3 regions of the Slackia heliotrinireducens DSM 20476 genome follow, and region 3 is predicted to be linked to each of the others. Evidence: riboswitches for the same ligand, from Rfam matches in the RefSeq annotation. Region 3 holds a riboswitch; each other region holds the start of a gene.
The links. A riboswitch is a leader RNA that binds a small molecule or an ion and turns the genes downstream of it on or off. The one in region 3 is predicted to bind lysine.
Positions count from the first base shown of each region.

Region 1: it holds a riboswitch for lysine, as region 3 does, so the genes downstream of both, SHEL_RS08535 (glycyl radical protein) here and SHEL_RS02850 (Na+/H+ antiporter NhaC family protein) in region 3, are expected to answer to the same signal.
Region 2: it holds a riboswitch for lysine, as region 3 does, so the genes downstream of both, SHEL_RS13870 (diaminopimelate decarboxylase) here and SHEL_RS02850 (Na+/H+ antiporter NhaC family protein) in region 3, are expected to answer to the same signal.

Region 1 covers NC_013165.1:1,969,226-1,972,483, reverse strand. The annotation lists gene SHEL_RS08535 (glycyl radical protein) at 1-1,198, opposite strand, end outside; lysine riboswitch at 1,259-1,431, opposite strand; gene SHEL_RS08525 (AAA family ATPase) at 1,635-3,035, opposite strand.
Region 2 covers NC_013165.1:3,121,759-3,125,016, forward strand. The annotation lists gene dapA (4-hydroxy-tetrahydrodipicolinate synthase) at 1-385, opposite strand, end outside; gene SHEL_RS13870 (diaminopimelate decarboxylase) at 407-1,705, opposite strand; lysine riboswitch at 1,767-1,932, opposite strand; gene SHEL_RS13875 (M20 metallopeptidase family protein) at 2,069-3,205, shown strand.
Region 3 covers NC_013165.1:680,754-684,011, forward strand. The annotation lists gene SHEL_RS02845 (HelD family protein) at 1-1,105, opposite strand, end outside; lysine riboswitch at 1,674-1,842, shown strand; gene SHEL_RS02850 (Na+/H+ antiporter NhaC family protein) at 1,906-3,258, shown strand, end outside.

The sequences.
Region 1 (3,258 bases), 1.3 Mb from region 3:
GGTTGGCCTGGCCTTCCTGGGTCATCTTGCAGCCGAAGCGGATAAGCTCTTCCGGTGTGGTGTCGCACACGCGCAGCGCCATGACGGGCTGCGTGGTCTGCAGGGCATCGGCGGCCTCGAGGCACAGCATGGACAGGTCGTTGGATGCGTCCTTACCGTCTCGGGTCTGTCCGCCCACCACCAGGATCTGCCACATGGGGTAGCCCGCGAACGACGTGGCGTACCAGCTGTCGCGCACCTCGTACACCTCGCAGGATTTCAGATACAGGCTCTCGAGAATCTCCAAGGCCTGGTCGCGGGTGATGTTCTTCTCGTCGATGACATCCTTCTTGTAGAAGGGCCACATGTACTGGTCGAAGCGTCCGAAGCCGATGGCGGTGGTGCACACTTCGATATAGAACGCCACGTGGATGAACCACACCATCTGGCAGGCCTGCCAGAACGTTTGCGGCGGGTTTTCGGGAACCACGCGGCAGTTTTCGGCCATCTGGCGCAGTTCTGCGGCACGCACGGGGTCGTCGCAGGCGTCGGCCAGCCGGTCGGCTTCGTCGGCCATGCGGTGGGCGTAGGTGATAAGCCCTTCGGACTGGATGATGCAAGCCTTCCAGAAATCGACCTTGGCCTGGTCTTCCATGGTCTGCGGCACGATGGCGTCGATGTTGCGCTGGCACTCGTCGATGTAGCCGCGGATGCCGACAGCCATGATCTTCTCATGGTCGCAGGTGGTTTCGCCGGACACGCCGTTCTCGAGGCCCACGCACAGGATGTCGTCGGATTCAAGCTCCTTGATGTAGGCGGGCATGGCCTCCTCGGCGACGTCTTCCATGGCTTTGCCCTCCCAGTAGGGAAGGGTGGCCAGGATGGTTTCGCGGTCTTCGGCGGAAATGTAGTAGGGGTCCTTGGTGCGGGTCTGGAACTCGTCGATGTCGCTTATATACCAAGAACTGGATTGGAACTCGGGGTGCAGGTTGGCGCCGCGGTAGGCGTTCGTGGCGGTGCCCACGATGAGCTCATCGTCAAGCACGAGGGTGGTCATGCGCTCGAGGATGTAATTCACGACCTTCGCGCGGAAGATGGGCACGGCGTCGCCCGCGAACTTCTGGTACGCCTCGGTTTCGAGCACGAGGCGCTCTGCGGTGATCGACGGGATGGTGTTGAAGTACCGGTCCCGCATCCTCTGAATCCTCGGTGTAAGCATAAGCCCTCCAAAACAAAACAACCATGGATGCGTTGCGCACATGGTTGCTGAGGATTCGGCAATCACGATAGCGCTCCACATCACTGTGACAGTCCGCCGGATGTTCTCCGACGTCCCAAGGAGCGGCAATCGAATTCTTGCTGGTCCCTTCGGCTTCTGGCCTTCCCTCGCGACGGCGGGCAATTCGTCCCGTGTGTCCGTCGGGAATGCCGAGAAGCTCCTCTATCAGGATTTCTGTTGCAGGACATACTACAGTATGCGAAAGCACCGCATGGCGGATGTTGGCTCCGTCTTGCGGTATTTAACGAAAAGTCAACAAATTTCCGCATATATGACGTCGGATATATGGAGAATTCCGACTATCGTTGAAGGCCCAGGTCAATTTGGAGAAGGGGAAAGGGCGTGAACGTCCGAAGACATGCCCCGCCTGCTGGTTTTAGTTCCAGCCTCCCAGGTCCTCGGGCTCGATGGTGCTCAGGATCTCCTTGTTCCCGCGGGCTTCTTCCAGACCGACCACGCGGGTGGCGTGGTTGCTGATGGCGTGCTCCATGTAGTTGCGAATGTCGCGAGCGTTTGCGAAGTTGTCGGGCTTGTGGTTCACACGGTAGCGAATCTGTCTGCGGGCCTTCTTGTCGGCTTCGGGGGAAAGCTTGTATTCGCGTTTCTCCAGATTCTGATGGAGGATGGCGATAAGCTCGTTGGCCGTGTAGTCCGGGAAGAAGATGAAGTTGCTGAAGCGGCTGCGCAGGCCGGGGTTGGAATCGAGGAACTGCTCCATCAGGTCGGTGTAGCCCGCCACGATGACCACCAGGTCGTCGCGGTTGTCCTCCATCGCTTTGAGCAGGGTGTCCACGGCCTCCTGCCCGAAGTCGTTGTCGCCCTTCTTGACGGTGAGCGCATAGGCCTCGTCCACGAAGAGCACGCCGCCCAAGGCCTCTTCGACAACTTCCTGCACGCGGGTGGCCGTCTGTCCGACATAGCCGCGGACCAGGCCCGACCGGTCCACCTCCACCAGCTGGCCTTTGCGCAGGACGCCCAGGTAGTGGTAGATCTCCGCCAGCATGCGGGCCACGGTGGTCTTGCCGGTTCCCGGGTTGCCCGAAAACACCATGTGCTTGGACACGCCGTCGGTCTTCATGCCCAGCTCCTGGCGCATCTTCTGCACCTGGATGAGGTTCACCAGGTCGTGGACCTGGCGCTTGACGGCGTCCAATCCCACCAGCGAGTCCAGGTTGGCCAGAAGCTCCTCCAGCTTCTCCTGTTTCTCCTCGGCGGATTCGGGGTCTTCCACGACGGCTTCGGCCACGCGGTAGAACTTCTGCGGGCCCGAGTGCCAGACCGCGTACTCTTTGACGAACTTCTCCAGCATGTCGATGTAAGAGGTGAACCTCCGCACTGCGGTGTCGCTAACGTCGCGCGTGCGGGTGGCCAAGATGGTCTGGCCGAACAGCTTGAACGTGTCGAAGAAGACCATGGCGCGCTGGCCCTTGTGCGGGTCGGGCTTGACCTTGCAGCCCGCATCTGCCAGCACGGCGTACTTCAGGGAGAGCGGCACGGTTTCTGCGAAGGCGGCCGTGGGTTTCGGCCTCGCAATGATTTGGCGTTTGTTGAGCTCGTTTGCCGGCTTGCCGAGGCCCTGCAGGATGAGCGTGGCCTCGTCGTCCCCGATTTTGCCGTCGGCATCGGCCAGGTAGGCGCCGAACCGCTCCAGATCCTCGTAGAACCTCTCCTTCGGGGTTTTTCCGCTGGTGGAAAGCCCTTTGACGTTCGAATGCGCGATGTCGCGGCAAACTTCGTCCGACGTTTCCAGAAGCGATTGCAGGTCGAGCTGTTCCATGAAGTGCGGTTCCTTCTCTAGTCCCAAGATGCGCCGCAGGGCGCATGTCCACGCCTATGATACCCCTGTGCGGTTCCTTCGTCATTTACGGCTCGGCAAATACATCGAAGCAGGTTTTCAACGATTTCGCTTCACGTCCGCCATGCGCGGGTTTCCCGAAACAAAGGCGCCGCCCCGAAATCGGAGCGGCGCCTTGTGCAAGTGCGACGTGAATGCGCAGGCA
Region 2 (3,258 bases), 720 kb from region 3:
CATCAAGAACGGTCTTGAAGTGCTGGTAGATGCCCTCTTCGTTGGACTTGTTGTAATACGGGGTGATGACCAGCAGACCGTCGGCGCCTAGCTTCTGGTAGCTGAGGCTCTTCATGCGCATGGTCTCGGTATCGTTGGAGCCGGAACCCGCGATAACGGGCACGCGGCCAGCCACGCGCTTGACGGTGAAGTCGCACACCGCGTCGTCTTCCTCATGGGACATGGTGGAGGACTCGCCGGTGGTGCCCAGCACCAGGATGGAGTCGGTGCCCTTTTCCAGATGGAAGTCGATAAGCCCGGCCAGGGCGTCGAAGTCGACGGATCCGTCCTCGTTGAACGGGGTGACGAGGGCGACGATGGAGCCTTGCAGGTTCTTGATATCCATGGTGGATTCCTTTCGTTTCAGTTACGCCTGCGGGGTTTCCCGCTGCGCGATGGTCTGGAGTTTCGTGCCGATTTCGAAGCAGTCGAGGGTGGCGAAGTAATCGGAGGGTCGCTCGGCGCGGCGGATGAGCTTCGGCGTGCCATCCGTCTGCAGAAGCACCTCCGCGGACTTCAAGCGGCCGTTGTAGTTGTAGCCCATGGCGTGTCCATGGGCACCGGCATCGTGGATGACCAGCAGGTCGCCCATCTCGATCTCCGGCAGCGAACGGTCAACGGCGAACTTGTCGTTGTTTTCGCACAGGTTACCGACCACGTCGTACACGTGATCGCACGGCGCATCCTCCTTTCCTGCGACGGTGATGTGATGGTACGCGCCGTACATGGCCGGGCGGATGAGGTTCACCGCGTTGGCGTCGACGCCGATGTATTCCTTATAGGTATGCTTCTCGTGGATGGCACGTGTGACCAGGCATCCGTAAGGCGCCAGCATGAAACGGCCCATCTCGGTGTAAATGGCGACGTCGCCCATGCCCGCCGGTACCAGAACCTCGTCGTACACGCGGCGGACGCCTTCGCCAATGGCCCGAATGTCGTTGGGCTCCTGGTCGGGGCTGTAGGCCACGCCCACGCCGCCGGACAGGTTGATGAACGCGATGTGCACGTCGGTTTCGCGGGCTATGTCCACGGCGAGCTGGAACAGCACGCCCGCCAGCTGGGGGTAGTACTCGTTGGTCACGGTGTTGCTGGCCAGAAACGCGTGGATGCCGAAGTGCTTGGCACCCTTGGCCTTGCACATGCGGAAGGCTTCGCGCAACTGGTCGGCGGTCATGCCGTACTTGGCATCGCCGGGGGCGTCCATAATGCCGTTTGCCATTTCGAACAGGCCGCCCGGGTTGAAACGGCAGCATACGGTTTCGGGAATGTGGCCGGTGAGCTGCTCGTAGAATTCGATATGGGTGATGTCGTCGAAGTTCACCAGGGCGCCCAGCTTGTCGGCCAACACGAAATCTTCGGCCGGCGTGTCGTTGGACGAGAACATGATGTCGTGGCCGGTAATGCCCACCGCCTCGGAAATCATGAGCTCCGTAAACGACGAGCAATCGCAGCCGCAGCCGTATTCCTTCAGGATGTTGATGATGAACGGGTTCGGGTTGGCCTTGACGGCGAAATACTCCTTGAAGCCCGGGTTCCATGCGAAGGCATCGCGGACAGCTTCCATATTCTTGCGGATGCCCGCTTCGTCGTACAGGTGGAAAGGCGTGGGGAACTGCTCGGCAATAGCTTCGAGCTGGTCCTTCGTTACAAACGGCTTCTTTTCCATTTTCGCTCCAAATACACGTATCGCCAGCAGGACGCATGCCTGCTGGCGACAAAAATCGACTCAGCAAGATAGCGCACCTGCAATTTTGCAGACAGTCTGACGGGTGTTCCCCGACAGCCCACCGTTGCGCCATGCCTGTCGCAACGATTCGGCGGAATTGCCTCGCTTCGGGATAATCGCCTGCCGGCTGGCCCGAAACCCTTCGCATCCGCGCCTCTATCGTGTTGGCATAGTAACGCTTGTCACCCTGCATTTACAAGCACTTTCACGCGTTTGCATGAAATGAGACCATGGGCGGCAGCTTTTCGGGTTCGAACTTGTATAATCCTGACAATCGTCTGACCTGAAACGACAAGGAACCGTATGTCGACCGTACTTCTTTCTGATGCAGAACGTGCCGAGCTTCAGCCCATGCTGACCCGGTGGCGCCGCGACCTGCATCGTATTCCCGAATTGGATTTCGATTTGCCCAAGACCATGGCCTACATCCAAGCGGCTTTGGAGCCGTTGCCCTGCGAAGTGCTTTCGCCCTGCGAAAGCACCTTGTGCGCATGGTTCGACCGCGGATCCGAGCACGCCACGGCCATCCGCACCGACATGGACGCCCTGCCGGTGACCGAGGTCACGGGTGTGGAGTTCACTTCCACCCACCCTGGGCAGATGCATGCCTGCGGCCACGACGGCCACATGTCCATGGCGCTTGGCCTCGCCCATCATGTGGCGCGGCACCTGGATGAGCTGGACCGCAGCGTGCTTATCGTGTTCCAGCCCGCCGAGGAAACCACCGGAGGTGCCAAGGTGGTGTGCGAAAGCGGCGTGTTCGAACGCTACAACGTCGACCGCATTTTCGGGTTCCATCTGTGGCCCGACCTGCCGAAAGACAGTATCGCCAGCCGGCCGGGTCCGCTGCTTGCAGCCGCCAACGAGACCACCGTCACCTTCACTGGCAAAAGCAGCCACATCGCCAAGGCCGATCAAGGCCGCGACGCACTGCAGGCCTGCAGCCACTTTTTGATCGACGTGTACCAATATATAGAGGAACGCCAAAAAGAGGAGCCCTGCCTGCTCAAGTTCGGCTGCATGACCGCAGGGTCCGTTCGCAACGCCATCGCCGCGAACGCCCGCATCGCCGGCAGTCTGCGCACCTTCTCGCTGGACATGCGCGAACGCGCCCGCCGCGAGATCGCCGAGATTGCCGACGCTGCCGCCGCCCGGTTCGGATGCACAGCCGAAACCGTGTATTCGGAAGGCTACCCGCCCGTCATAAACAACGCCGACGTGTTTGACCTGGCCGCAGCCGCCCTGCCCGAGCTTGACACGGTTCCCGAACCGCTGCTGATCGCCGAGGACTTCGCCTGGTATCAGCAGTATCTACCTGGGGTTTTCATCCTGCTGGGCACCGGCACCGGCATCCCGCTGCACGCCGACACGTTCAACTTCGACGAAGATATCCTGATGCGCGGCGTGGAAACCTACGCCAAGCTGGTTCGCATTCCATAAGGAGACATGGGGCCGAACCGCATACGTCAGATGCGGCAGAAGTCCTGGTCAAT
Region 3 (3,258 bases):
GGTCTTCGCACACCAGCGCGAACAGGCGCGGACCTGCGGGAATGCGCTTGTGCTTGTTGATGGCGCTGCGGATCTGGTTGGCCGAGATGACACTCTGGTCGCCCAGGCGGATGTCCCGGAAGTCTTCCTGGTCCAGCTTCAGGTTGACCACCGCGGCGTCGATCGCCTTAAGCGACTCGGCGGTGGCGTGCGCATCCTGGCCGCTGGCCTGCACGCCCAGGAAATCCATGAGCTGGGCGTAGGTGCGGGTCTGCGGGTTGCGTTCGCCCATATCGGGCAGCACGTTGTCGATATACTTCTGGAACACCGGGTTGGGGGTGATCAGAAACACGTCGTCGGGGTTCAGGTTCTCCCGCTCCTGGTAGAACAGATAGGCGATGCGCTGCAGCAGCACCGAGGTCTTGCCGCTGCCGGCGATGCCGCCCACCAGCAGCGCGGGCACGTCGTCATGCCGGATGACCTGGTTCTGCTCCTTCTGGATGGTAGTGGTGATGGCCTGCATCTTGTCGGAGCGTTGTTTGGACAAGGCCGACATCAGCAGCGGGTCCTCGATGGCCACAGTGGTGTCGAAGTACGCGTTCAATTTGTCGCGATTGATGTCGAACTGGCGGCGGCACAGCAGGTCAACCTGGATGGTGCGCCCGTTGGCCTTGTACGACGTGCGACCGTTCTCCTGGTTGTAATAGACCTCGGCCACGGGGCTGCGCCAGTCCACGATAAAGTGGCGTCGCTCGTCGTTTGTCATGCCGGCCACACCCAGATAGATGTCCTTGACCGGCTCGCCCGGCCTGAACTGCAGGCTGACCTTCGCGAAGTAGGGTTGCTCGAGCAACTGCACGGCGCGACGCAGGCGCTCGGCGTTGATGGTGGACGAGAAGTTATAGCTGTCGATGATGCGGTTCATGGACTCGTAGTCGGCCAGCGTTTCCATGGTCATGTCGTCGCTGGCGAAGTCGAGGGCCAGCTCATCGCGCATGTCGCCGATGGTTTTGGCGGCGTCACGGCTGTTGGCCTCCATTTTGGCGAGCATCTCGTCGCGTATGCCGACCAGCTGCCCGTAGGTTTCGGTCAGATGCTGCTGCTCTTCTTCGAAAATAGGATCCATGTCGCTCCTTGGCTTCTTAAAAATTCGGGGTAAACATTGTAACGGTTTCCAGGCCCGCATGCGAGCACGGCGGCCAAGCCGTCCCATTCGTTACGTTCGCTGAGTCCGTCGACGCTCGGACCCGCGCCCGTCCGACCCCGGGACGCAGCGATTCTTGCGCTCCTGCCAAACCTGAATCCCCGATGAGGTAGGAAACGCGCGTTTTCTATATGCCCGGTGCCCGTTCGGCGGTTTTTGAAGGGTTTAAGGTCCTCTTTTCGGGGTCGCGAGGTCTCAAAACGGGGGTTCAAGCGCTTGAAACGGCGCGACGATATAGAAAACTCGCCTATCCTACCTCAAGGGGTCAGAAAAACTGGTGGGACGCCCGTTCCAGCAAGCATCCGTCCTCGTTGGTTATACATAAATGTACAAACGTATAACAAATACCGAAAACGGCGCAGCGTCTCACGATTCGCCAGGCCTGTGTGACAACGAACCCGCCGCCGACGATGCCGACGGGCACAACCGGTCCGAGTCGCTGGTATCCATGGTCAAACTGGGCTATAATCGCGAACACTGTAATGTAAACAGGCATGATAGAGGCGCGGTTTTCATCAGTAGCCCTTTAGGGGTGCGCGGAAACGCACAGGGCGAAAGGGACAGCCGCCGAAGGGCCTGCCGGGGTTTCCGTCCCGCAGGTGCCTGGGGTGCAGGAGAACATCCTGCGCACTGCCGCTTGACGGAGAGCTATCATGACCGGCGTGGATTCCATCCTCACAGGTCATGGTAATCATGACCTGGGCAGACCTAAAGGAGAGGTAATGGAATTCGCAGGAACCTTCTGGGCGCTCGTACCGCCGCTGGTGGCCATCGTCTTGGCCCTCATCACTAAGGAGACCTTCAGCTCGCTGTTCGTCGGCATCCTTGTCGGCGCGCTGCTGCTGGCCAACTTCAACATCATCGACACGGTCAACTACATCATCTTGGGCACGATCGGCGAGGGTGACGATGCCATGGGCGTCGGCTTCATCAACGCCATCAGCGACCCGTGGAACGCCGGCATCTTCATCTTCCTGGTGATGCTCGGCATCATCGTGGCCCTCATCAACGTGGCTGGCGGCTCCGCCGCATTCGGCGCCTGGGCGGCCAAGCACATCAAGACCCGCGTGGGCGCTTCGCTGGCCACCTTCCTGCTGGGCGTGCTCATCTTCGTTGACGACTATTTCAACTGCCTGACCGTGGGCGCCGTCATGCGTCCCGTTACCGACGTGCAAAAGATCAGCCGTGCGAAGCTGTCCTACATCATCGACGCGACCGCAGCCCCTATCTGCATGATCGCCCCGATTTCGTCCTGGGCCGCCGCCGTTTCGGCCACCGCTGCCGACCTGGACACCGGCATCACGGGCATCCAGCTGTTCGTGCAGGCCATCCCCTATAACTTCTACTCGCTGCTGACCATCGTGTTCGTAGTGGGCATCTGCATCCTGGGCTTCGATTACGGCCCGATGGCCAAGGCCGAGTTCGAGGCCTATAAGAACGGCCAGCTGGGCAGCCTGGGCAACGAGGAGGTCGTCGACAACAAGCGCGCCTCCCTGTGGGACATGCTGGTGCCGGTCATCCTGCTTATCGTCTTCTGCATCTTGGGCATGCTCTACATCGGCGGCTTCTGGGATCCCGAGGCCGAAGGCTACATGAGCCTGACCTTGGCTTTCGGCAACACCGACGCCTCCGTCGGCTTGCCTTGGGGCTCGCTGATCGCCGTCATCCTGTCCTTCATCTACCTGGTGGCCCGCCGCGTCGTGTCCTTCAAGGACGCCACCGGCTGCTTCGTCGACGGTTTCAAGGCCATGGTTCCCGCCATGCTGATCCTGACCTTCGCCCTGACGCTGAAGCTCACCACCTCCGCCCTGGGCGCCGACGTCTACGTCGCCGGCCTGATGGAGGGCGCCGCCGACAGCCTGTTCAAGATGCTGCCTGCCATCATCTTCCTGGTCGCCGTGGGCCTGGCCTTCTCCACCGGCACCAGCTGGGGCACCTTCGGCATCCTGATCCCCATCGTGCTGCCCATCTTCAGCAACGACCCGACCTTGCTCACCATCGGCATCTCCGCCTGCCTGGCCGGCGCCGTCTGCGGCGACCACATCTCGCCGATCTCCGACACGACCATCATGGCT